Regions from separate parts of the Paenibacillus sp. cl141a genome, predicted to be linked through region 1. Evidence: predicted binding sites of a transcription regulator. Region 1 holds the regulator's gene; each other region holds the start of a gene.
The links. The regulator LexA, encoded in region 1, represses DNA repair genes until DNA is damaged. The targets are predictions, from matches to a motif close to CGAACATATGTTCG.
Positions count from the first base shown of each region.

Region 2: a site for LexA is predicted at 2,193-2,206, ahead of BMX45_RS05930 (SPL family radical SAM protein). Genes of this name have one in related genera too.
Region 3: a site for LexA is predicted at 2,279-2,292, ahead of BMX45_RS18955 (YhjD family protein). Genes of this name have one in related genera too.
Region 4: a site for LexA is predicted at 5,030-5,043, ahead of addB (helicase-exonuclease AddAB subunit AddB). Genes of this name have one in related genera too.

Region 1 is NZ_FNZO01000008.1:233,168-241,419, reverse strand. Features, by position in the region: gene BMX45_RS21565 (AAA family ATPase) at 1-81, shown strand, start outside; gene hflX (GTPase HflX) at 203-1,495, shown strand; gene BMX45_RS21555 (methionine gamma-lyase family protein) at 1,643-2,896, shown strand; gene BMX45_RS21550 (MerR family transcriptional regulator) at 2,978-3,388, shown strand; gene glnA (type I glutamate--ammonia ligase) at 3,449-4,777, shown strand; gene BMX45_RS21540 (RNA polymerase sigma factor) at 5,098-5,634, shown strand; gene BMX45_RS21535 (hypothetical protein) at 5,627-6,433, shown strand; gene lexA (transcriptional repressor LexA) at 6,501-7,127, opposite strand; gene BMX45_RS21525 (LysM peptidoglycan-binding domain-containing protein) at 7,304-7,675, shown strand; gene BMX45_RS21520 (DUF896 domain-containing protein) at 7,967-8,173, shown strand.
Region 2 is NZ_FNZO01000002.1:174,519-182,770, reverse strand. Features, by position in the region: gene BMX45_RS05940 (ATP-dependent DNA ligase) at 1-158, shown strand, start outside; gene ligD (non-homologous end-joining DNA ligase) at 164-1,081, shown strand; gene BMX45_RS05930 (SPL family radical SAM protein) at 1,064-2,137, opposite strand; gene BMX45_RS05925 (TetR/AcrR family transcriptional regulator) at 2,366-2,947, shown strand; gene BMX45_RS05920 (serine hydrolase domain-containing protein) at 2,991-4,061, shown strand; gene BMX45_RS05915 (YitT family protein) at 4,121-5,038, opposite strand; gene cls (cardiolipin synthase) at 5,206-6,636, opposite strand; gene BMX45_RS05905 (M23 family metallopeptidase) at 6,907-7,878, shown strand; gene BMX45_RS05900 (bactofilin family protein) at 7,914-8,252, shown strand, end outside.
Region 3 is NZ_FNZO01000006.1:304,193-312,444, forward strand. Features, by position in the region: gene hmpA (NO-inducible flavohemoprotein) at 228-1,433, shown strand; gene BMX45_RS18950 (Crp/Fnr family transcriptional regulator) at 1,634-2,143, opposite strand; gene BMX45_RS18955 (YhjD family protein) at 2,325-2,711, shown strand; gene BMX45_RS18960 (YhgE/Pip domain-containing protein) at 2,741-4,888, shown strand; gene BMX45_RS18965 (glycosyl hydrolase family 18 protein) at 5,034-6,098, opposite strand; gene BMX45_RS18970 (polysaccharide deacetylase family protein) at 6,129-7,886, opposite strand; gene BMX45_RS18975 (glycosyltransferase) at 7,931-8,252, opposite strand, start outside.
Region 4 is NZ_FNZO01000009.1:48,178-56,429, forward strand. Features, by position in the region: gene addA (helicase-exonuclease AddAB subunit AddA) at 1-1,308, opposite strand, end outside; gene addB (helicase-exonuclease AddAB subunit AddB) at 1,314-4,844, opposite strand; gene BMX45_RS22005 (class I SAM-dependent rRNA methyltransferase) at 5,150-6,523, opposite strand; gene BMX45_RS22010 (Na/Pi cotransporter family protein) at 6,733-7,704, shown strand; gene BMX45_RS22015 (NUDIX hydrolase) at 7,701-8,156, opposite strand; gene mtaB (tRNA (N(6)-L-threonylcarbamoyladenosine(37)-C(2))-methylthiotransferase MtaB) at 8,244-8,252, opposite strand, start outside.

The DNA.
Region 1 (8,252 bases):
TACGTAACGGGCAACCCGGGCAAGCTGGAGCTTATGACCCTGCGGCCGGAGGACTTTAAGTTAAACGGAAAATTACAATGAATTTAAGCTTGTCTTCGAACATAATGAAGGGGTAACACTGCTTTCTTTGGATCATAATGTTTATTGCAGGCAGCAGCGGTTAGTTAAATTAGTAGACGTATCGTTAGAAGGAGTTGGCTATATGACAAATATAACGCATGATACCCGGACAGAGATCGAAGATAAAGCCGTTCTGGTCAGTTTGGTTACGGACGCGGTTAAACGCACCGGGATTAATCCGGAACACTCGCTGCAGGAGCTGGTCCAGCTGGCCGAAACCGCTGGAGTAGAGGTGCTGGATGTCATTACGCAAAATCGGGAAGTGCCGGATTCCAAGTGGTTTATCGGCAAAGGGAAAGTCGAAGAGCTGCGCATGGCGATTGATGGCTTAGGCGCTACCACGGCCATATTCGACCAGGAACTATCGGGGGCGCAGGTTCGAAATCTGGAAGAATCGCTTGATGTCAAGATTATCGACCGGACTCAATTGATTCTGGACATTTTCGCGCAGCGGGCGAAAACCCGTGAGGGGATTATCCAGGTGGAGCTGGCCCAGCTTACGTACCTGCTCCCGAGGTTGTCGGGACATGGCAAAAATCTGTCCAGGCTCGGAGCGGGAATCGGGACGCGCGGGCCGGGGGAGAGCAAGCTCGAAACCGACCGCAGGCATATTCGCGACAGAATCAGCGACTTAAAGCGGCAGTTGGATGAAGTCACCCGGCATCGGACGCTCCATCGGGAGCGCCGGAAGAAGAGCGGGGCCGTGCAGGTTGCGCTTGTTGGTTACACCAATGCCGGCAAATCGACTTTGTTGAATCGGTTAACGGCCGCTGACGTTTATATTGAAAATCAATTGTTTGCGACGCTGGACCCCACTTCGCGCGTGCTGGAGCTGCCAAGCGGCAAAGAAGTCGTGCTGACGGATACCGTAGGATTCATACAGAATCTTCCCCATGATTTGGTGGCTGCATTCCGTGCGACGCTGGAAGAAGCCAACGAAGCCGATCTGATCCTTCATGTCGTGGATGCTTCTTCACCTATGCGGGACGAACAGATGGCGGTGGTTCAGTCCATTCTTCAGGATTTGGGAGCCGCCGATAAACCTCAAATCGTCCTGTTTAACAAAAAGGATGCTTGTGAGCCTGGCCAGCTGGAAATGCTGCCGACGGGTGAGGGGCAATTAAAGATCAGCGCGTACGTCGATGAGGATTTGGAATCGGTGCGCGAAGCGATACAGGACCGGCTCTCCGGAGGCAACGTCACGTTCCGGATTCCGGCCGACCGCGGCGATTTGAACTCGGTAGTATACCGGGTCGGAGACGTGCTGGAGCAGTCTTTTGACGAGAATGATATCCTCTATGAGGTCCGGATCAATAAAGCGGATTATGAAAAGATGGGTTATTTGCTTCATGATTACGTTCAGAATGGATCTTAAGCATAGGTAGTAAATGCGCATATGCCCCTGTTCAGGGGCTTATATTGCGTGTTCGGGGCGGTTTTGAAACGTTGATGAGTTCTATGTAATAAAAATATGTGTTAAGATGTGAGACATCATGTGTATAAGAGGAGAGAGCAGTTCGTCATGGCAAGATTTTCGCAAGATATACTTGAATTGAGCAGTGAGATTGAGTCCAAAATCAGTCGGCGTGTACGGGAGATTGACACCATTGTTGATTTTAATCAGTGGAAGGTCATTGATGCTTTCCAGAAGTTTCAGGTGAGTGATTTCCATTTTGCGGGTTCCACCGGCTATGCCTATAATGATCGTGGCCGTGAAGTGCTGGATGAAGTTTACGCTGAGGTATTCAGAGCCGAATCGGCACTGGTGCGGCCCCATTTTGCCTCTGGAACCCATACGATCTCGACAGCCTTGTTTGGTGTATTACGACCGGGAGATGAGCTGCTTTACATTACTGGTCGTCCCTACGACACGCTGCATAAAGTCATTGGCAAGCCCGGGGACGGCACCGGATCGCTGCGCGATTTCGGTATCGGCTATCGTGAGGTGGCGCTGACAGAACAAGGGGACATTGACTGGGAGCGGGTCGAGAGTGCCATCGTGCCTTCAACGAAAGTTATCGGTATCCAACGCTCCCGGGGGTATGATTGGCGGTCTTCGTTTACCGTTGCCCAAATTGGCGAGATGGTAAGCCGTATACGGTCCATTCGCGAGGATGTAATCGTGTTTGTGGATAACTGCTACGGTGAGTTTACGGAGCGTCTGGAACCGACGGAGGTCGGCGTTGATCTGATGGCGGGTTCTCTAATCAAAAATCCTGGCGGCGGCATTGCCGAAACCGGCGGCTACATATGCGGCAAAGCAGCCTATGTCGAGCAGGCGGCGTATCGGTTGACTGCACCCGGAATCGGACGTGAAGTCGGAGCTATGCTGGGAACGACTCGAGGAATCTATCAGGGCTTATTCCTGGCACCTTCCACCGTCGGGCAAGCCATCAAGGGGAGCGTCTATGCTGCCGCGATGTTTGAAGCCGTGGGATTTACGACCAAGCCGGGCTGGCAGGATGAGCGTACCGATTTGATCCAGGCGGTATCTTTTAGCGGAGCGGAACATCTGATCGCTTTTGTTCAAGGGATACAACGGGCCGCGGCCGTGGACAGCCATGTGGTTCCCGAACCTTGGGATATGCCGGGATATGAGCATCCGGTGATCATGGCGGCAGGCACGTTCATTCAGGGAGGAAGCCTGGAATTGTCCGCGGATGCGCCTATCCGTTCACCCTATATCGGCTACATGCAGGGTGGTTTGACTTATTCTCATGTTAAATATGGGGTACTTATGGCACTCCAAAACATGAAAGATCGTAAACTATTGTGAGTTATCCTTACATGCGGTTGACGTGGCTGATCAGGAAATGTACAATAGGATCAGAATAACCACTTGGAAGGTTGATGAGATATGGGTGATGAGATTCGGAGGAATATGGCGTTATTTCCGATAGGCATTGTTATGAAGCTTACGGATCTATCTGCCAGACAAATTCGCTATTATGAGCAGCATAATTTAATTGTCCCAGCCCGTACGTCGGGCAACCAACGCCTGTTTTCCTTCAATGATGTGGAGCGACTGCTAGAGATTAAGGCTTTGATTGAAAAAGGCGTGAACATTGCCGGCATTAAACAAGTCATGAACCCGGTCACGAAAGAGTCTGAAGAGGCTACCGTCATTACGCCGGATACGGAGAACAGACGCCGTGAGATGTCGGAGTCGCAGCTGCGCCGTTTGCTGAAGCAGGAATTGATTACCGCTAAAAGACCGGGTCAGGTTTCATTGATTCAAGGGGAATTATCCCGGTTTTTTAATAAATAAGGATTGCCATGCTGTCATTCTTCATGGAGTCTAGTTTTTATTTAAAAAGGAGAGGATAAAGTGAGTTATACCAGAGAGGACATTCTACGCATCGCCAAAGAAGAAAATGTTCGATTTATCCGCTTGCAATTTACAGATTTGCTTGGAACGATCAAAAACGTTGAAATTCCGGTAAGCCAGCTGCCTAAAGCGCTTGATAATAAAATGATGTTTGACGGTTCTTCCATCGAAGGGTATGTTCGTATCGAGGAATCCGATATGTACCTGTACCCGGATCTGGATACCTTCATGATCTTCCCTTGGGTATCCGAGGACCGCGTCGCACGTCTGATCTGTGATGTTTACATGCCGGACGGCACCCCGTTTGCAGGAGATCCGCGCGGGATTCTGAAGAGAGCACTGAAGGAAGCCGAAGAGATGGGCTTCACTTCCATGAATGTCGGTCCGGAGCCGGAATTCTTCCTGTTCAAAACCGACGAAAAAGGCAATCCGACCATGGAGCTGAATGACCAAGGCGGATACTTTGACCTGGCGCCTACCGATCTCGGCGAGAACTGCCGCCGCGACATCGTGTTGACGCTGGAAGAGATGGGCTTCGAAATCGAAGCTTCTCACCATGAGGTAGCACCGGGCCAGCACGAAATTGACTTCAAGTACGCAGATGCGATCAAAGCGGCTGACCAGATTCAAACCTTTAAATTGGTTGTTAAGACGATCGCTCGTCAGCATGGACTGATTGCAACCTTTATGCCAAAACCGTTATTCGGCGTAAACGGCTCCGGCATGCACTGCAACCAATCGCTGTTCAAAGGCGGCGAGAACGCGTTCGTTGATGAGAGCGACGAGCTTGGCCTGAGCGTAACGGCTCGGAACTATATGGCGGGTATTCTTAAGCATGCACGCGCGTTTGCTGCGATCACGAACCCGACGGTGAACTCGTACAAGCGTCTCGTGCCTGGTTACGAAGCACCTTGCTACGTGGCATGGTCTGCAAGCAACCGCAGCCCGATGATTCGTATTCCAGCATCCCGCGGTCTGAGCACGCGCATTGAAGTGCGTAACCCGGATCCGGCGGCGAATCCGTATCTGGCTCTGGCTGTCATGCTGAAAGCTGGCTTGGACGGTGTTAAGCGTGAGCTGTCGCTTCCGGCACCGATCGACCGCAACATCTACGTGATGACGGAAGAAGAGCGCATCGAGGAAGGCATCCCAAGCTTGCCGGCAAACCTGAAAGAAGCGCTCAACGAATTGATCCGCAGCGAAGTCATCTCGGATGCACTCGGTGACCATGCGCTGGCTCACTTCTACGAGCTGAAAGAGATCGAATGGGATATGTATAGAACGCAAGTTCACCAATGGGAACGCGATCAGTACATTACAATGTATTAATAGAGGGATCCCCGCTGCCAAGTGGCAGCGGGGATTTTTTAAATGCAGACATGAGCAGACATGATTTCAGCATTTAAAATTCATTAGTAAACAGCATGATTTGTGAGTCGGTATAGTTCTCATATATTGAAGCCCAATATTAGGATTGTAAGTGGATATGTTAAGTAGTATCTTTATATCAACATTTTAGCGCAATAGAAAGATCGGATTGTTTATACTTTATAGAATAGAATCTTCCCTTACCTACGGGGAGATTCTTTTTTTGCGAAAAAAGGAACCTTTCCTCGCTTCCATGACTCTAATTAGATGAGGTGAATCGGTTGGAGCTCGAATACTTGAAGCAGATGACGGTCATGGACAGCCAGACGCTGGATAAAATCATGAACGAATATGGAAATGATGTATGGAATTATGCGTATTTTTTGACCAAACAGCATGCCTTGGCAGACGATATTGCACAAGAAGCCTTTATTAAGGCCTATTACGGCATACATACCTTTCGCGGTCACGCGACGCTGAAAACGTGGCTGCTGACGATCACGCGACATACGGCGTTCCGGTACAAACAGGCTTTTTTCTTTCGGAAAGTCATCCTTAAAGACAAGCTTATCGCCAGTTCGTCAAGCCGGTCAGCGGAAGCGGAATATTTGGACGAGCAGTATACGGATGAAATATGGGCAATGATTATGACTTTGCCGAGCAAGCTTAGGGAAGTGTTGGTCCTGGACTTATACTATGAAATGCCAATGCATGAGATAGCGGAGCTGCTTCATATTGCGACAGGCACCGTAAAATCCAGATTGCATCGGGCCAGGAAAAAAGTACAAAACCTAATGAAGGAGAAGAACGATGAGTGAGGATAAACCAGACTGGTACAGCCGGGCTAAAAAAGCTCCCTTTTCAGATGAAAAGTTCACGTCCGAAATGAAAAAAAACGTGCATAGGTCCGTGATTTTCACCGACAGTAAGCCTAGACGTCGAAAGTACCTACAAGTTGGATTGGCTGGCGGGTTCATGCTTCTGATTATTTTATTAGCCTTTCAGTTGCCTTTTGGCAGTCAGGAACAAGAGAGAGCAGGGACTATGCCTCCTTATAGGGAGGAGACAATCCGGGCACAAGGGGTAACGGATGAAGGAAGGTTAAACGTTATTGCAGTTGGACAGGAAAAAATAACGACATTGGGTGCACCGAGCTGCTTCGGGATCGAAACGGATCGGTCGTTTACCGGAAACTACAGCGTGCAGTATAGTACTAACCAAGGTACAAATGAAGTCACTACGCTGGAGGGTCTTACATTTATTCAACCGACATCTGCTCCGGTTGATATGATTCGCCTGCCGTTTCAAGATGCCGATGTATTTATACTCGCACCGCAATATAGGGACTGTCATGGCATACAAATCTATGCGTTCGCCGTAGAGCATGAAACGGGTAAAGCCGTTCAGCTTCGATTTCAGGATGAATCCTTGGCATCCTACTTTTCCTATTATAGACCCGGTACGGTCCCTGAGGTGAAGGAGAATAAGCTTGTTCTGCAGTCTACCGAGGGACCGGGAGGCGAAGGTGCGCCGGATTATGTTTCTGAAAGAAGGTATCAATTAGATCTTACGCAAAATGCGTTGGTTCTAGGGTTGCGTAAGACCGGAACGTTCTAGTGCATGTCCTAAAAAAGAGGTTACCATCCATTAAGGAAGGTAACCTCTTATTCATAAATCTATGAAATTAGTGCACGTCCCTGAAGAGACCGATCACTTTCCCGAGAATCGTTACATGGTTCAAGCGCAGCGGCTCATAGGTAGGATTCTCCGGCTGCAATCGTACATGATCCTTCTCCTTGTAGAAGGTCTTCACGGTTGCTTCATCTTCTTCTGTCATTGCTACGACAATGTCACCATTGTCCGCGGTTTGCTGCTGGCGAACGATGACGTAGTCACCGCTGTGAATACCGGCTTCAATCATACTGTCGCCGACTACGGACAACATGAACACCTTATCGTCGCCCACGTAATGCTGCGGGAGCGGGAAATAATCTTCAATGTTCTCCATGGCCGTAATCGGTACGCCTGCTGTGACTTTCCCGACGACAGGCACTCTGGCAATGGTGTGCGTAAACAGATTCGCGCTTTCGGATTCTTCTTGGCCAAGCAACTCGATCGCTCTTGGTTTCGTAGGGTCACGGCGGATCAGGCCTTTCTTCTCCAAACGGTCCAGATGACCATGGACCGTAGAACTGGAGGCTAGTCCGACAGCCTCGCCGATTTCCCGGACAGAAGGCGGGTAACCCTTGCTACGAACTTCGTTGCGGATAAACTCTAAGATCGCCAGCTGGCGGCTGGATATTTTCGACATGCCGTATCAACCCCATTTAGTAACGTTTGGGAAAATTATAACATAGAACTACCGTTCGTACAAACATAAGTTCTAAAATAAAAATAGAACAAATGTTCTTTTGGGTATTGAATCAAACAAGTGTTCGTGTTAAGATGAATCCATAAGAGAACACTTGTTTGGGAGATGATGATTCCATGTTGAAATACAGTACATACCGCAGCATTTATGAGAACGTTCCGGTGGTAACAGAACAATCATCGAAGAATTGGGGCATTTACTTGAAATCGAAGATAGCTTCGATCCCTTTGAATAAACTGTTGTTCACCCTGCTAATTGTGGCCATCTTTTGGACAGGTGCATATTCCGTTTTTGCCGGTGGGACAGAGAGGCCGACTGGAGAGAAGCAGGTGATCGTTCAATATGGCGATAGCTTGTGGCGAATTGCTTCCCTTCATAAACCGGCGGATATGGATACGCGCGTATATTTGGATAGCATTCGAAGAATGAACGGATTGAAGGGTCCTGACATACAGGCTGGAGAAGTGCTGTCATTGCCGGTTTGGTGATTTGACGGTGCTCCTAACCTATAGGCAATCATTCTCCATAATATTCACCAAGTACTGTTGGTTGCTTCCTGTTTACTGAACATCATATTCTGCTTATCAGATTGAATCTTTTACGCGTAATAGCGCGTTTACAATAGATGACTATGGATTACCTCTCCATAGACGGTATCCATTTATACGCAACATATGTTCATATTTATTCTTAGACGAGCTTGCAAGGGCCCAGTTGCCTTGACAAGCTCTTTTTCACATGTTTTAGTTATACATGATATCGAAATTGGAGGAGAAGTCATGGACATCGATACTTTGGTAGAACGCATCAATGTATTAGCAAGAAAGAAGAAGAATGAAGGGTTGACCGAGGAGGAGCTAAAAGAACGGGCCGAGCTTCGGGAAATATACCTTAACAATATTCGCAGTAACTTTAGACAACAGCTGGAATCGATTGAATGGGTTGATGAAAACGAACAAAAAGGCGGCCCGCGATTAAAGCACTAGTCGATTAACCGTTCAAGGATTTATATTCAGCGGATCCGTGAACAGATAGAAGGATAGCATAATAATACTTGGGGTACCG
Region 2 (8,252 bases), on a different contig from region 1:
ATCGTGCCGACGCGATATGGAGATCGCTCCATACCGACCTGAAGAAAGAACAGCTGGCCTGGCTTAACCAGCCTTTATCAGTCCAGGTCACATTTCTCGAGTGGAGCCAGGATGGCATGATGCGCCATCCCAAACTCGTATCGATTGAGGGGGTGTAAACCATATGGCTCGTACCATTAAAGGCACCCTGACGATCGAGGGGCAAGAGATTCAAATTACGAATCCCGACAAACCGCTGTGGCCGGAGGCCGGCATTACCAAGGCCATGTATTTGCAAAAGCTTGCGGCCATCTCTCCGTTCTTGCTGCGGTACTGCCGGGGCAGGCTGCTCACGACCATCCGGTACCCGCACGGAGCCCAAGGCGAATCCTTCTACCAGAAAAATGCACCCGAGCCGCTGCCGCCTTTTGTCCAGACTTATGTGCACGAAAATATTAACTACGTGCTGCTCAACGGGCTGCCGGAACTGCTCTGGCTGGGGAATCTGGCTGCGCTTGAGTTTCACCCTTCCCTGCATCTGGCAGGCAGCCATCTGCCCTGCGAATGGATGATCGATTTGGATCCCACGCTCCCGGAGGAGCCCCGGATTATGGAGGCGACGGCCATTGTAGGGGACGTGCTCAGCTCCCTGGGCCTGTCCTCCGTCCCGAAAACCTCGGGAGCGACCGGAGTGCAGATCATCGTTCCGATTCCGGAAGGCGTAACGTTCGATGAACTTCGAACGGTTGGCCAATTCGTGGGCCAATACGTGACGGAGAAGTTCCCGAAGCTGTTCACCATCGAGCGGCTGAAGAAGAACCGCGGCGATAAAATCTACTTCGATTATCTTCAGCACTACAGCGGAAGGACGCTCGCCGCTCCTTATACCCCGCGGGCCCGGCGGCTCGGGACCGTCTCCACGCCGCTCACGTGGGACGAAGTCCGCCAGGACGTTTCTCCCACGGAGTTTCACCTGCTGAACATCGAAGAACGGCTGAGGGAAAAGGGCGACCTGCTGCAGACCCTGCCGCCCCAACCGATCGAAAATGTCATCCGGCATCTGAAGCCAAAGGGTAAGGCAGCGTCAAAAAGGAAAGGATAGCTGCTCAACATCGGGAGTTAGTTCCTCTCCGGAAACCGGGGCCGCCGGTTGAGGAAGCTTCCTTGGACGTACAGGAGCAGCCCATTCCCCCGCAGGGTTATCGTTGGCCCCTTCATCCGATGTATCATTCTCCGAGGCTGCAATCGGTCCGGATCGGTTGACGGCAGCAGGTGCCCCCATGGTCAATCCGCTCAGCCCATATTCGTTCAACAGCCTGGACGCCATCGACTTGAAGGAACGAACGTAATGCTCTTCCGCATAAGCCCCTTGTCCATATAACTCGCGGTAGGATTGAACCACCTCGGGGAAGTGGTATTTCAGTGTTTCGAGGTACCATTTCTTCACGTCGCGCGACAGTCTCAGCAAGGAGATCATCGCAAAGGAAACGCCTCTTCCCTTTGCCTGGGACAAGAGCTCCTTCAGTTCCGGCTCCTCGTCCGTCAAAAAGGGCAGCACAGGCGCCGCAAACAAGCCTGTTCTAATGCCAGCAGCCGATAATCTGTGAATCGCATCAAGCCTGGCCTCCGGATGAGGCGATGCCGGCTCCAGCTTCCGGATGACGTCCCCGCTCAGCGTGTTGAGACTCATGTTGACGGACACGTTCTCCATCCGGGTCAAGATATCCAAATCCCTCAATACGAGCGGAGAACGCGTCGTAATGCTGGTAGAAATGCGGTATTTAGCGAGCAGCTTCAGACATTCCCGCGTAAGGGTCTCCTTGCCCTCGATCGGCTGGTACGGGTCGGTTGCCGTTCCGATCGTCACCTGTCCGATCGATCTCCGCATCGCTTCAATGTCATAGTTAAACTTCCTCGCCGCGCTCGACAGCTGCTTCTCCAACGCTTCCGCCGCATTCGACTTCATAAAAATATGGTGCTGGAACTCGTCTTCCGCTCCCATCCCGATAAACGATTGAAATGCGCGGGCGTAGCAAAAGCTGCAGCCATGTCCGCAACCTCGATACGGATTGATGGACCAATCGAAGGGCATCCGCTCTTCCTTCACTCGGTTTAATGTTTGCTTGGTGGTTATGCGTTCATATTGCGTACGAGCCATTCCGCTTCCTCCTCCCTGGACCTGCCATGCTCTATGTCATTATTCTTTATTTTAACAAACATATGTTCTTATTATAAGTGGGTTTTACTGGATTTACAAATCATGATTCCATGAACGCTTCATGAGAATCGGATTGAAATCGGTCCAATTACTCATTATAATCAATATATATCAAGTGATATATATTGATCGTTCTACATATGAATAACTTAAGGAGCTGTAGACATCATGGCACCAAAAACGAAGTTTACCAAACAAGATATCGTGCTAGCCGCGTTCGACATTGCCAAAACGGATGGCATCGAGTCCATTACGATCCGAAAAGTAGCCGAACGTCTCGGCAGCTCCATCGCGCCGATCTATGTCAATTTCAACGACGTCCAGGAACTGCTTCAGCAGGTCGTCGAAAGAGCCTTCCATGTGGCCAGAGGCATGATCATGGAGCAGCAATCCGGACAGCCGTTCCGGGATATCGGCATGGCAAGTCTCCGCTTTGCCAAGGAATATCCCGTGCTTTATCCGGACCTCATGATGAAGGACAATCCCCATATGAAGAATACGCCGGAACAACTGGGCGAGGTGATCGGATTAATGAGGCAGGATCCGGAGCTCGGCGGATTTTCGGATCAGGAGCTGCAATCTATTTTATTGAACATGCAGGTGTTTCAGACAGGTCTCTGCGTCATGGTGGCAAACGATCTGTTCACGAAGAACGTGGATGACGAGCAGATGATGAATATGATGGACGAAGCCGCTGAAGCGTTCATACGTGCTGCGCGTGCTCGGAAACGTGAGGAGAACGGAATCTAACTAAAAGAACGAAAAATTACGGTTCGCGGGAGGTAGAACGGGAATGGGAACACCCCTGAAACAAGCGGTTCTGGATGCATGTGTGACTCAAATCGCCAATAAAAGAAATGTGTTTAGCACGGTGATGTGCGTCGAGGACCAGGAGCGGTCATTGTCCATAGTCGGCAGCGGAGGTGATATGCAGCCTGACGACCGCTATTTCATTGCCAGCGTGACCAAGTTGTACGTGACTGCCGTACTCTTGAAATTACGCGCCGAGCGGCGGCTGGAGCTCCATGATCCCATTGGCAAGCACCTGCCCGAAGAGATTATGACCGGGCTCCACAGGTTTAAGAACAGGGATTACGGCGAAGAAATCACCGTTCAGCATTTGATGTCCAATACGTCCGGCATCCCGGACTATTTCTCGGAAACCGTCTTCTCGAATCTGATCGCCGGGAAGGATCGAGCTTGGAGCCTGGACCAAGTCCTGGCCGCGGCCAAAAGGAAAACGCCTAAATTCAAACCGGGACAGCAGAAAAAAGCCCAATATTCCGACACCAACTATCGGCTGCTTGGCCAAATCATCGAGAATATCAAGGGCGAATCCATTCAGGCCGTATTCCAGGAATACATCTTCGACAAGCTCAAGCTGACGCAAACCTATTTTTATCATGACCCGGAGGATGCGTCCCCCGTTCCGTTCCATTACAAGCAGAAGCGACTGGACCTTCCCTTGTATATGGCATCAGTCGGTGCGGAGGGCGGGATCGTCTCCACGGCAAGGGAAACGATGACGTTTTTGCGGTCCTTTTTTAACGGGGATTTGTTTCCGCTGGGTGATTTGGGGGAGCTCCAGAGGCAGTGGAACTTCCTGTTTGCTCCCGGCCCCTTCTTCTATGGCATCGGCATTTCAAGACAGCCGCTATCTCCTTTCAGTCTGGGACGCGGACTCATCGGCCACTGGGGCCAATCCGGGGCATTTGCCTTCCATCACCCGGAGTCGGGCCTCTATTTCACCGGAACCGTGAACCAGGCCGTCGGTCAATCCGCCGCCGTGCAGGCCATGTCGCGAATCATTCGCCATTATTTGCGCGAGAAGAAGGCGCTGCGCCTGCAAGCCGATACTCTTTAAACAAAAAATGGCTCCGCCCGCGCTAACTCTCGCACCGGGTGGAGCCTGAAATGATTGTATTAATGGATTGCCTTTTTCTTAAAGCGGCCGCCCTTCACATCATGGATGTTGCCGACGGCTACGAAGGCCTGGGAGTCCCAGTCTTCCACAATGGATTTGAGCTTTGCTTCTTCCAGGCGAGTGATAACCACAAAGATAACCTTCTTGCTGTCTCCGGAATAAGCGCCCTCGCCTTCGAGGTAGGTTACGCCGCGTCCCAAACGCTGGGTCAGCGCATCACCGATCTCCTTATGCTTATCACTGATAATCCAAACCGATTTGGATTGATCAATGCCTTCAATGGTAATATCGATCAATTTAAACGCAAGGTAATACGCAATCAGCGAGTACATGGCATGGTCCCAGCCGAAAATGAAACCTGCGCTGCCTAGAATGAATACGTTGATGAACATCACGATTTCGCCGACGGAGAACGGCGTTCTCTTGTTGATCAGAATGGCCACGATTTCCGTGCCGTCCAAGGAACCGCCGGACCGGATAACAAGGCCGACCCCGATTCCGAGAAGCACGCCGCCGAACACGGCCGCAAGCAGCGGATCGATCGTGATCGGATCGACGGGATGCAGGAAATAAGTGCCGACGGACATGACCAATACGGCGAACAGCGTGGATAATGCAAAGGTTTTTCCGATCTGTTTATATCCCATAAACAAAAACGGAAGATTGAACAAAGTCAGGAATACACCCAGCGGAATATCGGTGATATGGGAAACCATAATCGAGATTCCGGTAATCCCTCCGTCAATAATCTTGTTCGGCACCAGAAAGATTTCCAGCCCTACTGCCATCAAAATCGCGCCGAAAGTTAAGAACACCAGACGGCGGAGAAGCTTCAAGGTCGCTGAGCCTGCCTTGGGATTCTCCGGCTTCTGCTGCTCCGCTTTCACTTGCGCCAGAATCTTCACATCACTTGACATAAATCTCCCCCGTTCAACTTTATGAAACTAAGCTAATATATATTTATAAGTGGATCCTATATAAATATTCTATCATATAAATAAAAGCGGGACATAGATTTTTCGCAGTTTATCCTGCTTTTTACTCGGATTTCCGTCATTCTCACATCTCATGTAAAATATTACTTTTACAGCAATGGCGACAGCATCCTGCACATAATTTCGGCCGCTTTCTGCCATCTTCCGCGCTGACGGAAACCCTCCGCATCAATAAGCCTGCTATGTTGCAGATCTTCCTTAAAATCCGAAACCAACCGCTCAATAGGCAGCCGATCGAACAGTACGGCCGTCAGCTCGAAGTTACAGAAGAAACTCCGCATATCCATATTCGCCGTACCGACCGAACCGAGAAGCTCGTCCACAATGAGCACCTTGGCATGGATGAACCCTTTTTCATACTCGTAGAACTTGACTCCCGCTGCCAGCAGCTCTTCCACGTAGGACAAGCTTGCCATCTTGACGAGGCGGGAATCGGCGTGATCCGGAATAATGATCCGTACGTCCACGCCGCTCACCGCAGCCGTCTTCAGGGCTTCATAAATACCTTCATCGGGAATGAAATACGGCGTGGTGATCCATATCCGTTCTTTGGCCACGGAAATCGCCCCGAAGCACATTTCCTGAATGGCATTCCAGTTCAGATCCGGTCCGCTGCTCAATATCTGCACTTGCTCCTCCCCGGTGCATTGATGCTCCGGAAACAGCCCGAAATCCGCAATGCGCTCTCCGGACGCGAGCTTCCAATCGTGCAGAAACACATTTTGCAGAAAATAGACCGCATCCCCCTTTATTTCCAGATGCGTGTCGCGCCAGTAGCCCATATTCGGATATTCGCCAAGATAGTCGTCCCCGACGTTAATGCCGCCCAGAAAACCGATCGTGCCGTCCACGACGACGATTTTGCGGTGGTTCCGGTAATTGATTCTACGGCTGAACATCGAGACCATGGCGGGCAGGAAGAAATAGAACTCCACTCCCGATTCTTTGAAGCGTTGAATGAATGTTTTCTTGAGTTTATAACTGCCCAGCCCGTCACAAACCAGGCGCACCTTGACGCCTTCCTGCGCTTTTCGAATCATGACGTCCTGAAACTTCGTGCCGATCCGGTCATGGCGAAAGATGTAAAACTCCACGTGAATGTGATCCTTGGCCTCCTCCATGGCGTTCAGCATGGCCTCATACGTCTCTTCCCCATCGGTCAACACCCGGCTTTGATTACAGCCCGTGATGGGACTCTCCGACAAGTGATTGAGCAGATTGAACAAACGGTCATTATGATGAAAGCCGGGATTGTTCATATCTCCTTTTCTTCGGACGACCGCCGCCCGATCCCACAAATGTGCCCTGATTTCCTGAAACAAACGGGAACCCCGCTTGCGAATCTTCAATCGTTTCTGATAATCCTGCGCCACAAAGAAATAGAGTACAAACCCGATAAAGGGGAGGCAAAATAAAATAAACAGCCATGCCACGGCCTTGGACGGATTTCGAAACTCAAGCAGCAGCACCGCAACCATCTGCAAAATAAAAGTAATAAGTGCAACCAGAAGCCACACCATATCGGCAGCCTCCTCACGATGAATAATATATTGAGCAGCCCTTTGTCAAAACGTTTGAAATGAAAGACAAGCAATTAACTACACTACATCATTGACCAATTCCATATGTATTTATTCAATTACCCAATGCGGCGCCATACTGAATAAGTTCTCTTATCTAATAATTTTTGACATGTTCTTCGAAAGAATAGAATACATACTAGATAAGGAGTTGGCCAAGTCTAGCGGGTGCCCTTGTAAACCATAAATAATGCATGGAAGGGAGATGCCATGAAAACCGCACGCCGTAAACAACGCTTAACCTTGCTGGTGCTTCAGGATGCCCAGCATTCAGTCAAACAGGTCCATCTGTCCAAACCTTTGATGATAGCGGTGCCCGCGGCCGCTATTTTGTCCATCGCCGGACTGATCGTTTCCCTCCAGATCCAGTCGGCTCAGACCATCTCGGGGCTGGAGCAGCAGTTGACGCTGAAAAGCCTGGAAGCCTTAAAAATGGAAGTGACGGTCACCGATAAGAATGAAGCCATCGAACGCCTAAATAAAGCGATCATTCAGCTATCGGGTGAAGCAGAGCAAACGAAGGTCCAGATGGAGCGCGTTCAGCAGCTGGAGCAGGAGCTTCAGCAGTTTATTGAGAAGCACGGCAGCCTGTCCGGCCAGACCTCCTCCATCGCTGACGGGGATAAGCAGCATGTCGGCGGTGAATTCATTGCCGTTCATGAGAATGAAATGTTAAACCTCGCCAGGGAGACCCGGGATGATTTCGAGAACATGCAGCAGTTGATTTCACGCATGGAGCAGCATATTCCGCGTACGCTGGATCAGGCCCAGGAAACCCAGGAAAGGCGTGAGGGCACACCTTCATTATGGCCGACCACCTCCAAGCGGCTCACCTCGAATTTTGGTTATCGTAGCGATCCTTTTACCGGCCGTTCGGCCTATCATGCCGGCATCGATATTGCCGGGAAAACCGGCGATCCTATCTATGCCGCAGGCGCCGGCGAGGTGAAGGCAGCGGAACGCGGCGGAGCGCGGGGGCTGTATATCGTCATCAGGCATCCGAATGGTCTGGAGACGTGGTACATGCATCTGGACAGCCTGGACGTGTCGGCAGGCGATCATGTCGAGCAGGGCGAAACGATTGGCAAGCTGGGCTCCTCCGGGCGAAGCACGGGCCCTCACCTTCATTTCCAGGTCGTCAAAAACAATCAGACGATTGACCCTTTGCCTTATCTGCAATAAACACACCGTCCATTTTCGAATAGGAGGAATGACATATGAAGAAGAAAAACAAGAAGAAACGGGCATCAGAGCGGACCGATACGCTGATCGGGCCAGGAAGCGAAGTGGAGGGCGTCCTGCAATGCGAGGATGACCTGAGGATCGACGGCCGCTTTAACGGCTCCATCGAAAGCCAAGGCTGCGTCACCATAGGCGAAGCCGCGATTGCCCGCTCCAATATTTCCGCTCGGGAAGTCATCGTGGCCGGCAAGGTTTATGGGGATGTGACGGCGGAAAATAAACTGACGATTACGACAACGGGGCAAATGTACGGGGATGTTCATGCCGCTTCCCTGATCGTTATGGAGGGCGGGCTTCTTCACGGGGCAAGCCGG
Region 3 (8,252 bases), on a different contig from region 1:
TAACACAGTTGGCATACAAGCTAAACAGCAGGCTTGAATGAATTGGAATCTCTATATGGAATATGTAAAAAATCCGGCTTTAAGAACCTCCCTCGCCTAAAAATGTTGTTCACATATTCGCTAAATCCGATGTGACTTAAATCACAAGAGCGGCTTTATCGCCTGTCTATACTTAAAAGGGAACACCAATTCGACTAAGGTATCTTATGAATCAAGGGGGAGTCTGCATGTTAAGCCAACGTACGATTGAGGTCGTTAAATCGACCGTGCCGGTTCTGGAAACCCACGGCACGGCGATCACAAGCGCATTTTACCAAAAATTGTTTCATCATCATCCGGAACTTCTTAACATATTCAACCATGCGAATCAAAGGGAAGGAAAACAGCCCTTTGCCCTGGCCAATGCCGTATACGCAGCCGCGGCCCATATCGACCGTCTTGAAGCGATCGTCCCGGTTGTTAAACAAATCGGACACAAGCACCGGGCATTAAACATTTTGCCGGAGCACTATCCGATCGTCGGCGAAACGCTGCTCGGCGCCATGAAGGATGTGCTTGGCGATGCCGCAACGCCCGAAATTATCGAGGCTTGGGCCGAAGCTTATGGCGTCATTGCCGATGTCTTTATCGGCATCGAAGCGGATATGTACCAGCAAGCCGCAAACAAAACCGGCGGCTGGAGCGGATACCGTAATTTCGTCATTGACCGGAAGGTGGAGGAAAGCTCCGTCATTACTTCCTTTTATCTGGTACCTCAGGACGGCGGGGAAATTTCCGATTATCTACCCGGCCAATACATCACGCTTCGGGTAAAACCTGAGGGCGAAGCCTATTATCATAATCGTCATTACAGCCTCTCGTCCGCACCCGGATATCCTTACTACAGAATTACGGTGAAACGCGAAGACGAGCTGGATGGAAAGCCTGCCGGCATCGTCTCCAACTGGCTGCACCGTCATGCCGAGGTCGGGACCGTTCTCGAGGTCACGGCTCCGGCCGGTACCTTTACGCTGGATACGGACTCCGATCTTCCGCTTGCCTTGATCAGCGGCGGCGTCGGTTTGACTCCGATGGTGGCCATGCTGGAATCCGTGCTGCTGAATCAGCCTGAACGGAAAGTAACCTTTATCCATGCGGCCAAATGCGGCAGTCAGCACGCAATGAAGCTGCATATTGATGAGCTCGCCTCGCAGCATCCGCAGCTAAGCACGTACGTCATTTATGAACAGCCGGAAACGGAAGACACTTGCCACCAAACCGGCTACATCGATCTGGAGTTTCTTCGCAAAACGGTCGATTCGAAAGCCGACTTCTATTTCTGCGGGCCGGTTCCGTTCATGCGTGCCGTGAACGGCCATTTGAAATCGATGGAGGTGCCTGCTGACCGGATCCACTATGAATTCTTTGGTCCGGCCGGTACGCTGGAAAGTTAATATTAGTCTAACCGTATCTCAAAACCAAAAAGGATGCCCTTCTTCTGCATGGGGGGCATCCTTTTTGGTTTGATGCCTTCCGGCGGCATCGATCAGCCGCGAAGGGTGCATCGACTCATTGCTCTGTCCGTGCATGCTCGTTCAGGGTTCTATAAAACCTATGTATAAAGCCGGTTCAGGCGTCGGCAAAGGGATATGGGCTAAACGTGCTTGCCCTGCTCTCGCAGCAGCCGGTTTACCGTTTCTCTCCTTACCCCGATCAGTTGTCCGATCTCTTCCTGAGTCAAATATTCGGTCAAATGTATCCCTTGGGAATACTCATCCAGCCATTGGATCAGCAGCTCCAGCCGCTCCGCCGGCCCGCCCACGGTTAAGTGATCCAGCCGCATCTGCATGAACCTCACCTTTTCCTGCAGCAACCTGGCAACCTCGAGCGGTTTTTGCGGATCCTCTTGAAGCTGTCGATACCAAGCTTCTGCCGATATTACCTCCACTTCGCTCTGAATCAGCGCGATCGCGGTTCCATGCGTTTCCTTCGGGCTGATCAGCGAGTGATGGGGTACCGTTTCGCCGGGATATAAAATATTGAAAAGCACCATATTGCCGTTGGCATGCAGACGGGTCACCTTAAACAATCCGCTCCGAATGTGATATAAATGATCCCCGCTATCCCCTTGCCGGAACAATATTTCGCCTTTATGCAGTATCATGGTTAATCTCCTCCCGAAAAAATGCAGTTATCAGGAGTGTAAACGATATGCCGCCATGAATCCACCGGGGGTGATCACAAATGCCAGAAATTAATGGTTGCAGGCCGAATAAGGATGGCATACCATGTATATAATAGAACGTATGTTCTTGTATTTTTTCATGTCCGGGGATGTGTCTCTTATGATGAAACCTTCCACTCCTCCTCCGCCTTCGGTCGAAGACGAAGCCCTGATCAAAGATTATCTGCTGCATGACCTGCTTCAGTCTGTTCTCGAACGGGATATTGGAATCCTCAAGACCCTCAAGCTCAAAATGGCCGATATCTATATTTTAAATCTGCAGCATATCCAAAAAGGGATTTCGGCACAAGCCTGGTCCATTCAACAGCAGATGAAGCGGCGCGGCATCCGGATTCAAAGCAAGGGCCGTACCTCCGAGGAATGGCTGCAGGTGCATTATCTGTGCCGCGGGTATGAAGGCAGCCTGCTCTGCGATCGGCCTTCTCTCAAGGAAGAGATAAAGGATCGGCTCGTTTCGTATCTTGGCACGGATTTGGCGGCATACTAGCTCCAACTACGTACAAGACAGGAGCGCTCATGAAGAATATTTTCCATATATATTCTGCCGATATCCGTAGAATCGTCAGCAATTGGGCTGCAGCCGTCATCATCGGGGGTCTTGCCCTCCTTCCTTCTCTATATGCCTGGTTTAACATCGAAGCTTCCTGGGATCCCTACGGCCAAACCTCAGGTGTATCCATTGCCGTTGCCAACCTGGATAAAGGCACCACTCTTCGCGACCAGCCCATTAACCTGGGCAAAGAAATCGTGGAGTCCCTGCATCACAATGAGAAGCTGGGGTGGCGGTTTACGGAGGACAGCGAGAATGCGATACAGGGGGTGCGGCGCGGCACCGATTATGCCGCCATCGTCATTCCGGAGAACTTCTCCGCCCGGATCGGCACCGTACTGACCAATGAGCCCGTCAAGGCTCAGATCCTCTATTACACGAACGAGAAAATCAACGCCATTTCGCCCAAGGTGACGGCCCAGGGGGCATCTGCCGTCGTGGAGGAAGTCAGCAAAAATTTCATCAAAACCGCCAACGGCACCATCTTCGAGATTTTTAACACGCTCGGGATCGAGATCGAGAACCAGCTCCCTGCGATCAACAAAGTACGAAACTTGCTGTTCCGGCTCGAAAAAAGCTTTCCCGAGCTCAACGAGGCGGTGAGCACGGCCCAGCAGGATATCAAGCTGGCCAACCGGTTGGTTCAGCAGGCCGATGCCGCTCTGCCCCGCCTTGAAGGGATTGCCGCGGACGGCAAGGAAATGGCCGGTGCGCTGGCGGAGTTCGCGAATCAGGCCGCAGGGGCCTCGAAATCGCTGGAACCTGCGCTGCGGCAGGACTTGGAGGTGCTGGGTGCAGCCACCGGAGGGCTTTCGCAAGTGCTGGACGCGCTAGGGCAAAAAGGCATCGACCCGAAGGAGCTGGCCAGCCGCCTGAACGCTGCGAAAGAGCGCGCTGAGACTGCAGCGCAAGCCGCGGCCCGGCTGGGGCAATTGTTCAAGCGGCTGGGCTCGATCTCCCCGGCGGCGGCTTCCGCGGTGGACAAGCTCGAGGACATTGCCGCACGATGGACCTCGGCTCAAGCCGTGTTCCAAACCATCGCTCAAGCCGTGGAACGGGGGGAGGAAGCACCTGCGGATTCCATCGATAAGCTGAAGAAGCTGACCGATGACATTACGGGGCTGACCGACGCGCTGCTAAGCCGGTACGACAGCGAAATCGGCCCGGCGATAAGCAAGGCCTTCACCAAGGGCGCAGGTACGGCCAAGCGCGTTCAGCAGGAATTGACCCAGGCGCTTGCCAGCGTCCCCGACATCCAGCGTTTGCTCCAAGATGCCCGGAAAGGGCTCAAAGTGGGGGGCGAAGAAGTGCAGCTCGCCCAAAATCGTCTGCCGGAGGCGGAGCTTCGGATTACGCAGTTGGCCAACCGGCTGCGCGAGATGGAAGCGGAAGGGGATATCCAAGAGGTTATCGATCTGCTGAAAAATAATTTCGAGCTCGAAAGCCAGTTTTTTGCCGAGCCGGTTACGCTGGAAGAGAATCGCCTGTACCCCATCCCGAACTACGGCTCCGCGATGTCGCCCTTCTTCACGACCTTGTCCTTGTGGGTAGGCGCCCTGCTGCTCGTTTCCCTGCTCTCCGTGGAGGTCCATGAGGAAGAGAGAAGTTTTCGCAGCATCGAGATTTATTTCGGCCGCTATCTCACCTTTCTGACCATTGCCCTGTTCCAGGCGCTGTTCGTTACCCTAGGCGATATTTATTTGCTGGGAACCTATGTGGTGAACCCCGGCTGGTTCATTCTGTTTGCGCTGCTGATCAGCTGCGTTTTCATGCTGATCGTCTACACGCTGGTGTCCGTATTCGGCAATGTCGGAAAAGCAATGGCGATCGTTCTGCTCGTGCTGCAGCTGGCCGGCGCTGGCGGGACCTTTCCGATCCAGATGACGCCGCCGTTCTTCCAGGCATTGCATCCGTATTTGCCGTTCACCTATGCCATCAGCATGATGCGGGAAGCCGTCGGCGGCATCCTGTGGGATATCGTCATCCGCGATATGCTGCTCATGCTGGTCTTCGCCGGGATCGCGCTTGTGATCGGAATCGCGCTCAAGAAGCCGATCAACCGGGCCAGCAGCGGGCTGATCCGCAAAGCGAAGGCTTCGAAGCTCATTCATTGACCCCCTCCGGCGGGGACGGACAGAATGACGAGCGCTCTGCCCCCCGAATGTTCCCATGCGTGAAAGGACACCCCGAGCGGCTTCTTATTGAAGCAACGGGGTGTCCTTTTGGGTTATGGCTAAATCATTCATGATGGGATTGCTGTCAAAACTCGCTCAATTTCTGCAGCGTATTTGCTTCCATTTGGCCGAGCCGCCAGATCGCAATCTTCGAAATGCCCGCCTCCCCCGCCGCATCCATCCATCCGGCAAGGGTCGTTCCGTCCGCATACCATACGGTATGCCTGATGCCTTGGTCGTCCGTGTACTCGAAGTATAGGGCCCCGCTGTCCGGATCCCGCTTCGGTTCGTCCGGGCTGTCACGCGCCAGCTCTACCGCACGCTTCTCCGTTAAAGAGACCGCCTTGCCATCCTCCGCCCAGTCAAACCCGCCAACCGACAGCGCGATGGCATGGTCTCCCGGCAGCTGCCGCAGTTTGCCCCCCAGCTCCTTGATCATGGCATAATCCGCCTTCGGTCCGGGTCCGCTATGCCCCCCGTACAGGTTGTATGCCATCAGGACATAATCCGGCCCCTCCGGCAGCTTAAGCGATGACAGGGATACGCCCGGCTCCAGCACGATTCGGAGCGAGAGGGCTTCCGCCCGGAGGCGCTCATACAGCTCCTCGTACAGCGCGGAGAGCTTGGCCCCATCCTCCTTGCGGACCTTCTCGTAATCCAATTCCACGCCGTCGAAACCATGCTGGGATGCCATGTCCAAAATTTGCTTGATATGTTGGCTGCGGCTTTCGGGAGTAGCGACGAGCCGGGATATCAGGTCCGGATCCTTCTGTTTGGCCGTTCCATCGGTATGGAAACGATCGTTGACGATCGTCAGGATGCCGCGAGCCGGCTCTCCTTCCTTGGACGCCTCCAGGAACGCAGGCAGCGCCTCCCGAAAATCCGACGTCAAGTAAAGCTCGTCTTTATGATTGAAATAGGCTGCAAACAGCTTGATTTCTTCAAGCTCACCACTGAGCTGCTTCCAATCTGCCATGCCCGTCTCCCACTGCCAATCCGTAATCCAGGCAGACAGCTTGACTTGCGCCTGCAGCGGCTGGGGCAGCATCGATGGCTCCTTCTCTTGATCCTCCAACCACCAGAAGGAGACGGCGGCACACAATACCGCAAACCCCGCAGCTGCCGCCCATTTCTTCGTGCGATTCTTCATTCGTTGTTCACGCCCTAAGCTCCCCAATTTTTAGAAAGTCTCGACAGCCCAGTCGACCGCGCGGTTCATGCTTCGCTGTATGCCGGTCAGGACACCGGCAAGTCCGGACGGCTTGTTCGTGAACAGCAGCTTACGTTCGCCACCCGGTGGCTCCGACACAATCGTGACATCTTCAAAGACGGCGTCGTAAATATCATCCTTTTCGTTCTGCTCATGATACTCCGATTCAAGCGCCACGCCTCCTGCGCCGATCGATGCATCCACAGGCTGCCGGTCCAGAAGCAACTGTCGATCAACGCTCACAGACAGGGCATCGCCTTTCACCGAAATCTCCAGCCACCGATCTCCGAGTATGTTGACAGGGTACTCATTCTCATCATCCCGGTCTCCGGACAGCGTCTGTTCCTTTGAATAGACCGAAGCCTTATCGAATTGCAGATCCTCTTCGCCCCATGCCACCTTCGGCAAGGCGTACGTGAACAGCTCCTCGGGAGCTTGGCCCGATTTCTTCTGTTCGACCACCACGTGGTTGTTCTCCAGGAGAAGCCTGAGATACGAACCCTTCGTTCGGTCGTAACGGACATAAACCGACTGCCGTCCTACCACATTGCCGAGCGCTCTGGCCGAGACGGTGACGTCTTGCTCCTCGCTGCTCTTCAAATACAAGCTTCCTGCCTGGGACGCGGGCGATGTGACCACCATCCGGTTATCCCTAAATTCTGCCGCTCCGCCAAGCAGCTCCCACTTGTCAGCCTGCTCCGTGTCGCCCCGTACAAACTGCATAGGCTGCCCCTGGTCCTTGCGCAGCTTCATTAACAGGTGATTGGTAGACCAATACGGCGCAGGCTGGACCCGGGTCAGATTATACAGATCGCTATCCTTCGAATTAAAGGCAACGCCTTCCCGGTTGAAATTCATCCCGAACAGCTTCTGAATCTGATCCGTATTGGCATTCGCCACAAGCTGATTCATTCCTCCGCCGAGCGCATTGGCGTGCATGATCATATACGTGACCGGAACGTAACCCAGCGATTCCGTGTAAACCTTGTCCATTGCCGCATAGTCGGCCCGGATCCGTTCTTCCATTTCCGCGCGGTTCTCGAGCGGAATCATGTTCTCGTCGCGGATGAAATCCATCAAATAGTGGTTGTAATATTCCACGTTGGATTTGACCGTCAGCTCACGCTCGTCTTTTACGCCGACATAACGGCCTTCATTATCGAAAATATTGATATAGGTCAGCCGGTTGCCGTTAGTCCCAAGTTCCCAATAACCGGTGCGGGTCATCTTCAGCATGTCCTTCGGCTGCAGAAATTTCCGTTCGCTGTTGCCCATTTTGTTGGCATAGGACAGAAAGGTAGCCTTATAATTATATTTTTCAAGCAGCGGCTGCGCGAACAGCGCGGAATCATTCCGCCCGTCTTCAAAGGACAGGTACAGCGCCTTGTCGGGCAGCTTCTTGCCATGGCTGTAATAATCGATGATATCCTGCTGCGAAACCGTCGTATAGCCCTGTTCGTACAAGGCCTTCAGCTGGGCATCCAGCTGGGTCTTGGATACGAGCTTGGATGTCCCGGTGCGGCCGACTCCGAAATAGGACAGGGCAATAAAGCCCTGATCCTGACGCCAGGCGGATCTGTCCGGCTCCTTATATGTTCGAAAATCGAAAATCGCATTGGCCAGCAGGAAGGCTGCAACGGCCAATACAATGACCTGTGCCGTTACTTTGATGATTTTCCTGCGATTTTTTTGCCGAACATTGAGGGCTGTTTTTTGTTTTTTAGCCATATGTCATCCTCACTTCAATCCTCACTTCAACCGCTTTGACACGATCAGAACGGTAATCCGAATTTTTTGCCTTTGCGCTTGCGGGCTTCCTTCTTCTCCCTGGCTTCGATATCCTGCGGCGTTTCCCGGGTCCCCCACGTCGATTTCCAGAAGGTAAACCAAGCCACCGGCATCTGCCATAACAGGACGAATTCATAAAAGAGGCAAAATACGAAGCCGAACACCCAAAGTCTGCTCTTCCGGAACAGCAGGTGGGCCAAGCTCATCAGCAGCGCCATCAGCAGCAATCCCATCAGGAAGGTCCCCGGGAAAATACCGTGAACGATCGGCACGTACATGAGGTTGTAGGCAACCACGACAGGCGCG
Region 4 (8,252 bases), on a different contig from region 1:
GTTGCCCGGCATCTCCCGGGAAATCAATCGTACGATGTCTTCCTGCACGCTGTTTGTATCTTGATATTCGTCCAGCAGCACTTCATCAAACTGCTCGCGGTATTCCATCGCCGCATCGGAAGGCATCATATGGCCCGGCACGGAATCGGGATGGCGAAGGATATGGAGGCAGTAATGCTCAAGGTCGTTAAAGTCGACCATGCCTTTTGCCGCCTTGGCCTCCCGGTATCGCTCGCCAAACGCGATCACCGTCTCGGCCAGCTCCATCATCAGCGGCGCTGCCGTGTGAAGCTCCCGCAAAAACTCCGATGCCGGACGGCCGAACAATGCATTTTTCAGCTCATTTACGATTTTCTTCACGTTGTCGCGCAGTTCCTTGACCTGCTCCTGCAGCTCCGGCAGCACCTCATCCTTCCGAACGGATTTGAGCTTGCCGAAAGACGCCTCGCGGAAAATGCCGTACAACGATTCCCACGGCGAAGTATCGATGGCCTCCAGCAGGGAAGCCACCAGTCGCAAGTCCTCATCGAGATTGTCCGCATACGGTGTTGGCCCTCCCGGCTGCATGGCAATGGCCTTGGCTTGCTGCAGCAGCCCTGCCGCTCCGTTCAAAGCCAGGCGTGCATCAGCCAAGATGCTCTGGACCCATGGCGTGTTACCGAGGGCTTCCGTATCGGCCACCTGAAAGCCGGCGGCTGTCTCCCTAAGCCAATGCGACGGCCATGAATGGCTGCGGGAGAAATCGTATAGACGCTGCACGAGACGGTACAGCGCATCGTCCGTTCGCTCGCCGCTGAACCAGTCCGCCAAGCGCAGAAACCGGTTTTCCGGGTCCCCCTCCGCCTCTCCGTATTTCTCTTCGAACAGCTCCTCCAGCATATCCTGCCGCATTAAATCCGCCTCATGTTCGTTCAGGATGCGGAATCCCGGATCCAGCGGTATTAACTGATAATATCGCCGAATGACTTCCATGCAGAAGGAGTGCAGCGTTGTAATCGACGCTCTGCCAAGCAAAGCGAGCTGACGCCGGATATGCTCATTGTCCGGATCCCGGTCCAGCTCACGGTCCAGCGCTTCCCGGATCCGTCCCCGCATTTCGGCAGCGGCAGCTTTCGTAAAGGTAGCCACAAGCAGCCGATCTACGCTGAACCCTGCGGCATCGTCCAGGATTTTGCGAATGATCCGTTCAACCAGCACGGCGGTTTTCCCTGAACCTGCCGCAGCTGCAACCAGCATATCGTCGCCCGACAGCGCAATGGCTTTCCACTGGTCGTCGCTCCACATGCTTCCCTCGGGTTTTGCTATCATCTCTCTCACCGGCTCTCTCCTCCCTTCGGATGTCCAAGCATATCCCACACCTGATCTTTGCCCGGTTTGCCCAGCAGCTGGTATTCGCTGCCCTCAATCGCGTCGTCGAACTGACATACGGGCCGGAAAGAACAGAACGTGCAGGCGGTCTCCTGCTGTATCCGGTACGGTTTAATCGCGACATCGCCCCCTGTGATGCGGGAGCCGATGTTCAGCATGTTCTCCCGCACGGCGGACAACAGGGTCTCCCACTGGTCAGGCGTTGCCACGGCCGCGCTGCTGTAGAAGCTGCCGTCCGTTTTGACGGCGACGGGCAGGATGGCAGAGTGCCCTTTTTCAAGGAACGAATCCATGAGGGACACCGCTTCGAGGTCTGCCAGGAGCAGGCCTTTCATTTTGTAGCGCTTGAGCAGCTCCTCCGCCGCCTGCTCCGGCGTCATGCCGTTGGCGGACTGCAATACCGGATCATGCACATGAAAGTACAAGGTTCCCGCAGGCAGGGCCTGCTCGCCCAGCCATTCCTCCGCAAACGTCAGCAGCACGTCCAGATAGGTCAGCATCTGCAGGGATAGGCCGTAATAGACCTCATGCAGCCGCAGATCCTTCTGGCTCGATTTATAATCAATGACTCGAAGCATGATGCCATGCTCGCCTCGAGCCATGTCGACCCGGTCTATGCGCCCGACAATCTCCATCTTGGTCCCGTTCGGCAATTCGAACGCCAGGGGCGGCAGCGGCTTTCCGGGACCGAAATCAAGTTCAAGGCCGATCGGCTCGAATTTGCCGCGCCTCGCCTGCTCTCCCAATATGACCGACGCTCTGCCCACGATGTTTTTAAGCTTTCGCGAAATATAGCCGTACCGCTTGGAGCTGAGCAGGATTTCACCCTGCAGCATGGGTGCGAGCCGATCCACGGTCGCTTCCGCTTCGCGCAGGCATTCCTCGGCGGTCAGGTCTCCCCAGCTTCGATGCTGCGACTGGAACTTGACGGCCATGCTGCTCAAGGCAGCATGAAACAGCTGTCCGATGTCGGGAGCCTGAAGCCTGTACAGCTGCCGCTCTCTCAGCTTCAACCCATGGGAGGCAAAATGGGAAAACGGGCAGGCAACAAAGCGCTCCATCCGGGATACGCTTGTCCGCAGCTTCGTTCCGTACAACTGTCTGCTGGTTTCCAGCTTGAGCGGCCTGGCTTCATTCCGGTAAGACAAGGAGGAGAGCATGGTCGTGAGGCGGGGCCGCAAACCCGGCTGCTCCGCATACCAGTTGTAAACATGCCACCACAAATCCGGGATCTCCTCCCCATTCCTCCAGTCGCGAAGCCGGCCCGCTAAATAAGCAAGCGTCTTGTCCGGACGGACCGCATAACCCTCCTGCTCAAGGGCCGATTGCCCGGCATGCGGTCTTGGAAACAAAGGCTCCTCTTCCAGCTGGAACATCAGCTTCAGATGCCGCACCACCTCGGATGGCAGTAACGGCTTGCCTTCATCATCCGCTGCAGGGTAGCTGACCCACAGCTGTTTGCTGGCCGAAGTCAGCGCATTATAGATCAGAAACCGTTCATCCAGCAGTCTTCGGGATATGCTCGGGGCAAGCTCCAGCCCGCGGTCTTCAAGCTGAACCCGTTCCGGCTCCGTCAGGATGCCGTCATCCTGGAACTGGGCCGGGAGCACGCCGTCGTTAATGCCGAGAAGGAAAGCATATTTCACCCCGCCCGTCCGCGTCCGGTCCATGCTGCCGATGAGCACCTGGTCCAGAGACGGAGGCACAAGAGCCATTTTCATTTCCGTAAGTCCCGTACCCAGCACGCCGGTAAACAATTCGGTGCTTAGCTTCTCCGCGCCCATCATCTCGACGATTTGGTCGAGCAGGCCGAGCACGGCCCCCCATACCTGGCGATGTTCCCGGGCTTCCTCAGGACGCCCGGCATCCAGTGCAGCCCGGCTTAACAGCTCCAGCTTCTCCGGCACAGCGCACTCCTCCAGCAGCCGATAGACAGCGGTGCTCTGATCCATCGCGCTCGCAGCCTTTTTCATCCGCTTCTCGAACGCATGCAGCGGTTCCGTTATCACCTTCCTGGCGTACTCGATCGCCGCCATGCCGTCCTGATTGCGGATCTCGCTTTCCCCTTCTTCTAAAGAAAGGCTTGGAACTCCCTTCCAGGGACGGCCGTCCGTCCAGCGCGTGCCCTGGATTCCGGAGGCCAGCACATGGTTCTCCAGATGGTCCATGTCCTCACGGGTAAGCGAACCGTCCAGCGGCAGCAGCAGATCCGTCTTCACGCAGCGGAATACGTCCTCATAACGCCACCGGCGTCCGATGACATCAAGCGCAGAGCGTACGAACTCGACCAGCGGATGGTGAAGCTCGCTCCGCTTCTGATCGAGAAAATAAGGAACGCCGTATTCCCTGAACAAAGGACCCATCAGATGCTCATAGTCCCCCATATTCCGGACAAAAACAGCCATTTCGCGGTATCTTGCCCCTTCCTCCTGTGCCAGCCGCAGCATTTCGCGCAGAGCTCCTTCGATTTCGGCCCGGCGATGGCTGGCAGCGTGTAAAAGCAGACCTTTCCACCCGCGGTTTGGACTGCTCGCTGTGTCCGGGCCTTCATCCGGTTCCACCCAGCGTCTCTTCCGATCATAACCGCGCTCGAGATGGGCAAGCATGGGAGATGCCTGAAACCGCGGCAGAACATCGGGATGAAGAATGCGGTGCTCCGCCTCCAGCCCGATCTCATCGATAATCCCTTTGAGCTTTATGTACGTCACCGCAGTAGGATGAAAGAGATCCAGCTCATGCGGAACCGTCCCGTTCCGGTAAGACTTGTCCAGCGTCAGCGCGATCGTCACTCGCTTGGCATGTGCGATGATCTCCCGCAGCACCCGGTACTCCTGCGGCGTAAAGCCGTGGAAGCCGTCGATCCAGATGTCGGCACGCTTGATATATTCCGATTCGGCCACACCCTCAGCCAATGAGACCAGCGTGTCTTCCTCATCCATGTAAAACCGTGAAATTTCAAGCTCGAAATCGCGAAAGACCGTTACGATGTCCTCCAGCTTCCGCCGCAGCATCGGTGAATTCCCAGAGCCCGATACCATCTGTCCCAGCTGCTCCTCCACGCATGAGGCGTCAATGCAATAGCGCTTCATTTCCGTGTACAACTCGCTCAGCTTGCCGACAAAGCCATGCTGCTCTCCCGAGGCGCCGAACATGTGGAGCTCTTCCTTGCGCCTCCGCAGAATTTTATACAGCAGCATCCGCTTGCCTTCCTCGCTGATCGCCACTTTCGCGGCTCCGCCGGTTTCCTGCATGACGCGGTAAGCCAGACGGCGGAAGCTAAGCACCTGTGCGCGCATCATTCCGCGAATGCCTCCCGCATTGACGAGCGCGTGCTCCGCTTCATAGGACCCTTGCTCCGGAACGATCAGGATCATCGGATCCCCCTTGGGATTATGCTCCAACCGTTCGATCATCTCTTGGCGGATCGACGTGCTCTTGCCGCTGCCCGACCTGCCGATAACAAATTGAACGCTCATGCTATGCCTCCTTTACATCTTGCCGAAAGAGACTCTTTCACCTTCAAAACCAGCTGCTGATCCGGTGAAATCATGCCCTTTGAATCTAGCAGTTCAAGATCAAAAATGTATGTCAAATCTTGCGTGATGGTTCGACTCTATCAAAAAAGATGCTGATTACTAGTATAACATAAGTCCTGATTGGTGGAACATACGTTTGGATTTAATTCCCATTCCCAACGATTTCGGACATATGAAAAAGGACCCTGCCATCGTGGTTATCCACCATTGCAAGATCCTCTACATGAACCGCCAAACCGGGATGTCTACAGTTTTGATTTGCTGCGCACTTCAAAGACGGCGAATTTCAAATAATGTCCCTCGTCGACCCCAAGAATTTGCGGATGGTCCTTGCCGGCCGCACGCCATTCCACCAATCTCAGAATTTTGCCGGCATCCTTCGCCGCATCCTGGATCGTCTCCAGGAACAAATCCGGCCGCATATGGTACGAGCAGCTTGCCGTAACCAGATATCCGCCCTCGTTGACCAGCTTCATGCCGTGAAGGTTGATGTCCTTGTACCCGCGGCAAGCTCCCTTGACGGCCGACCTGGTTTTGGCAAACGCCGGCGGGTCCAGAATGACCACGTCCCAGGATCGCCCCCCGCCCGCGGTCAACGGTTTCGAGGTATCCACTTTTGGGTCCCCTTGGGCACGCTGCTCGCGCTCTTCCAAACCCTTTACCTGGCTGCGCAAATATTGGAAGGCGTCATCCACCACAAATTCCACGCGATCCTGGAATCCGTTCAATTCCACGTTCTCTTTGGCACTTTCGATGGCATGCTCCGATATGTCCAGGCAGGTGACTTTCTTGGCGCCGTATTTGCATGCATGCAGTGTGAAGCTGCCCGTATGCGAAAAGCATTCCAGCACCGTTGCGCCGTCCCAATACGGGAACATAACTTCTTTTCCGCTTTTGTTTACCGGCAGGGTTTTCTTCTCACCGTCCCGCTCCACGGCCTGAAGCGTAATCCCGCTGCGGCTTCCCCAACCGGTCATTAACGGTTTGATGGATGCCCGATTCTCCCGCTGATCAAAGAAATATCCGGTCTTCTGACCCTCTTCGATATCCACTTTGATCTTCAAGCCGTTCTCCGTCACGACGACGTGGCGGGGACACTCCCCGTAAAGAGTTCCCTTGCGCTGTTCCAGCCCTTCCAGTTCCCGGATGGAAACGTCGCTGCGCTCGTAAATTCCTCTCGGCTGTACCACTTCGACAAGCGCGTCCACGATGTCCGCACGGCATCGGTCCATGCCCAGCGTCAGTAGCTGCACGACCAGCACGTCGGCAAAACGGTCCACGATCAGCCCCGGCAGAAAATCAGCCTCGCCGTATACCAGCCGGTAGGCGTTCTCGTCTCCGATAAACCGCTCCCGGTGTTTCAGGCATTCCTGAAATCTGGCGGCGAAAAAAGCCTTGTCCATCGCCTCGACCGGTTCATACGAAACGGTGCGCACGGTGATTTGCGATTGCGGATTGTAATACCCGGAGGCAAGAAAACGGCCTTGGTGATTGAACACCGATACGATATCGCCCGGCTCGGGCTCGCCCTCGACAGAAGCAATCTCGCTTTTATACACCCAAGGGTGCCCCTGCTCCAGTCTCTTTTTTCGACTGCGCTCCAAAATAACCGATGGCACTGTATTTCACTCCTTAAAGTAATCCCCTGGTTTATTGCAATAGGCATGCATGTCCGCCAAGGGTCATATACGTAATTAAGAAAAACATCGACCGACGTGCTTTCACAGTTACCCGACCGCGTGAAGAGATCGTTTTCTTGCGATGACCGATGACTTTCGGCTTTGCTGGAAACTCCGCTCCCACCTTATTTTACAAAAAGGAGAACATCATGCTATCCACGCTCTGGTTTCCCGTCTGTTATGGTCTTGTCCTGTTTCTGTTCGGCATGAAGGTCATGGAGGTCGCCCTTCAGCGCTGGGCCGGACCGCTCTTGCATAAATGGCTCCACAAAGCGACATCCACGCCCCTGAAAGGCATGATTGCCAGCACGGCGGTCACGGCCCTGCTGCAGAGCAGCACCGCCGTAACCGTGCTGGCGATAGGCTTTGCCAATGCCGGATTGTTAAGCCTGTCCGGTACCTTGGGTGTTATTCTCGGCACGAACATCGGCACGACGGTAACCACCGAACTCATCAGCCTGCAGATCGGACAAGCCGCCATGCCTCTGCTTGTCCTCTCCCTGATGCTGTGGGTCGGAGCCGTTCTGGTCAGCGAGCGCGTACCTGCGAGTCACGACAAGTTAAAAAACCAGTTGATCCGCAGCCAATTTTTATGCCTTGCTGTCGCCGGATTTTCGCTGGTGCTGCTCGCGATACAAATCATGCAATCCATTGGGCCGACCCTTCAAAGCCTCGGGTTGTTCCAATGGTTCCTTGACCACGCCTCGCAAAGCGTCCTCTGGGGCATTGCAGCCGGTGCGATCCTGACGGCTTTGATGCACAGCAGCGCCGCCGTCATCGCCATGGCTATGGGGCTCGCCGCCAGCGGAGCGCTGCCTCCCGAGATCGGCGTCGCGATCGTGCTGGGCTCCAATGTCGGCACCTGCGTGACGGCGCTCATCGCAGCGATTGGCAGCAGCCGCGCCGGACGATTCGTGGCTTGGTCCCATTTGGGGCTTAATATCGGCGGAGTCCTGCTCTTCATTCCGTTCACAGCGGGGTTAACCGCCGTATCCGGCTGGTTAGCCGCAGATCCGGCCGGGCAAATCGCCCATGCGCAAACCCTGTTTAACATCGTATGCTCGCTGATCGCGCTTCCTCTATGCTATCTGCCTTTCTGGAACAAGCGATTGCCGTCCTAAAATTTCATATCTTCATCCGCCGGAATAGCGACTTCAAGCAGCATCAGCGCTTTGCGCAGGATGATATCGTTGTTATTATACCCGTTGCTCCGCTGCTTCCTCCATGCGGCAAGAGGCTCGAACCAGTCCACCCCGTTGATTTCCTCGATTTGGGGTTTTAGGATGCCTCCTACTGCCTTAACCAGGTAGTAGTGAACTTCCTTGTCGACCTGGCCGAATTCGGGATGATGGTATTTATATGCAATAATGTCCACTGGAGAAGTGATGGATCCGACAATACCTGTCTCCTCGCGTATTTCTCGGAGAGCCGTCTGCTCGACGGTTTCACCGGCTTCCATCTTGCCTTTGGGAAGCGAGGTTTTTCCATAACGGTCCAAGATGAGCTGGATCTGAAGCGCCCCTTCATGATAACGGTATACAACGCCGCCCGCGGAAATTTGTGTATATGCCATGTCCTGTTCCTCCTTCATGTACAACAAGGACTCCACTTCCGGTAGCCAGGAAATGAAATCCTTGTCTGGTATGGCCGCTATGGAATATTACTGGGC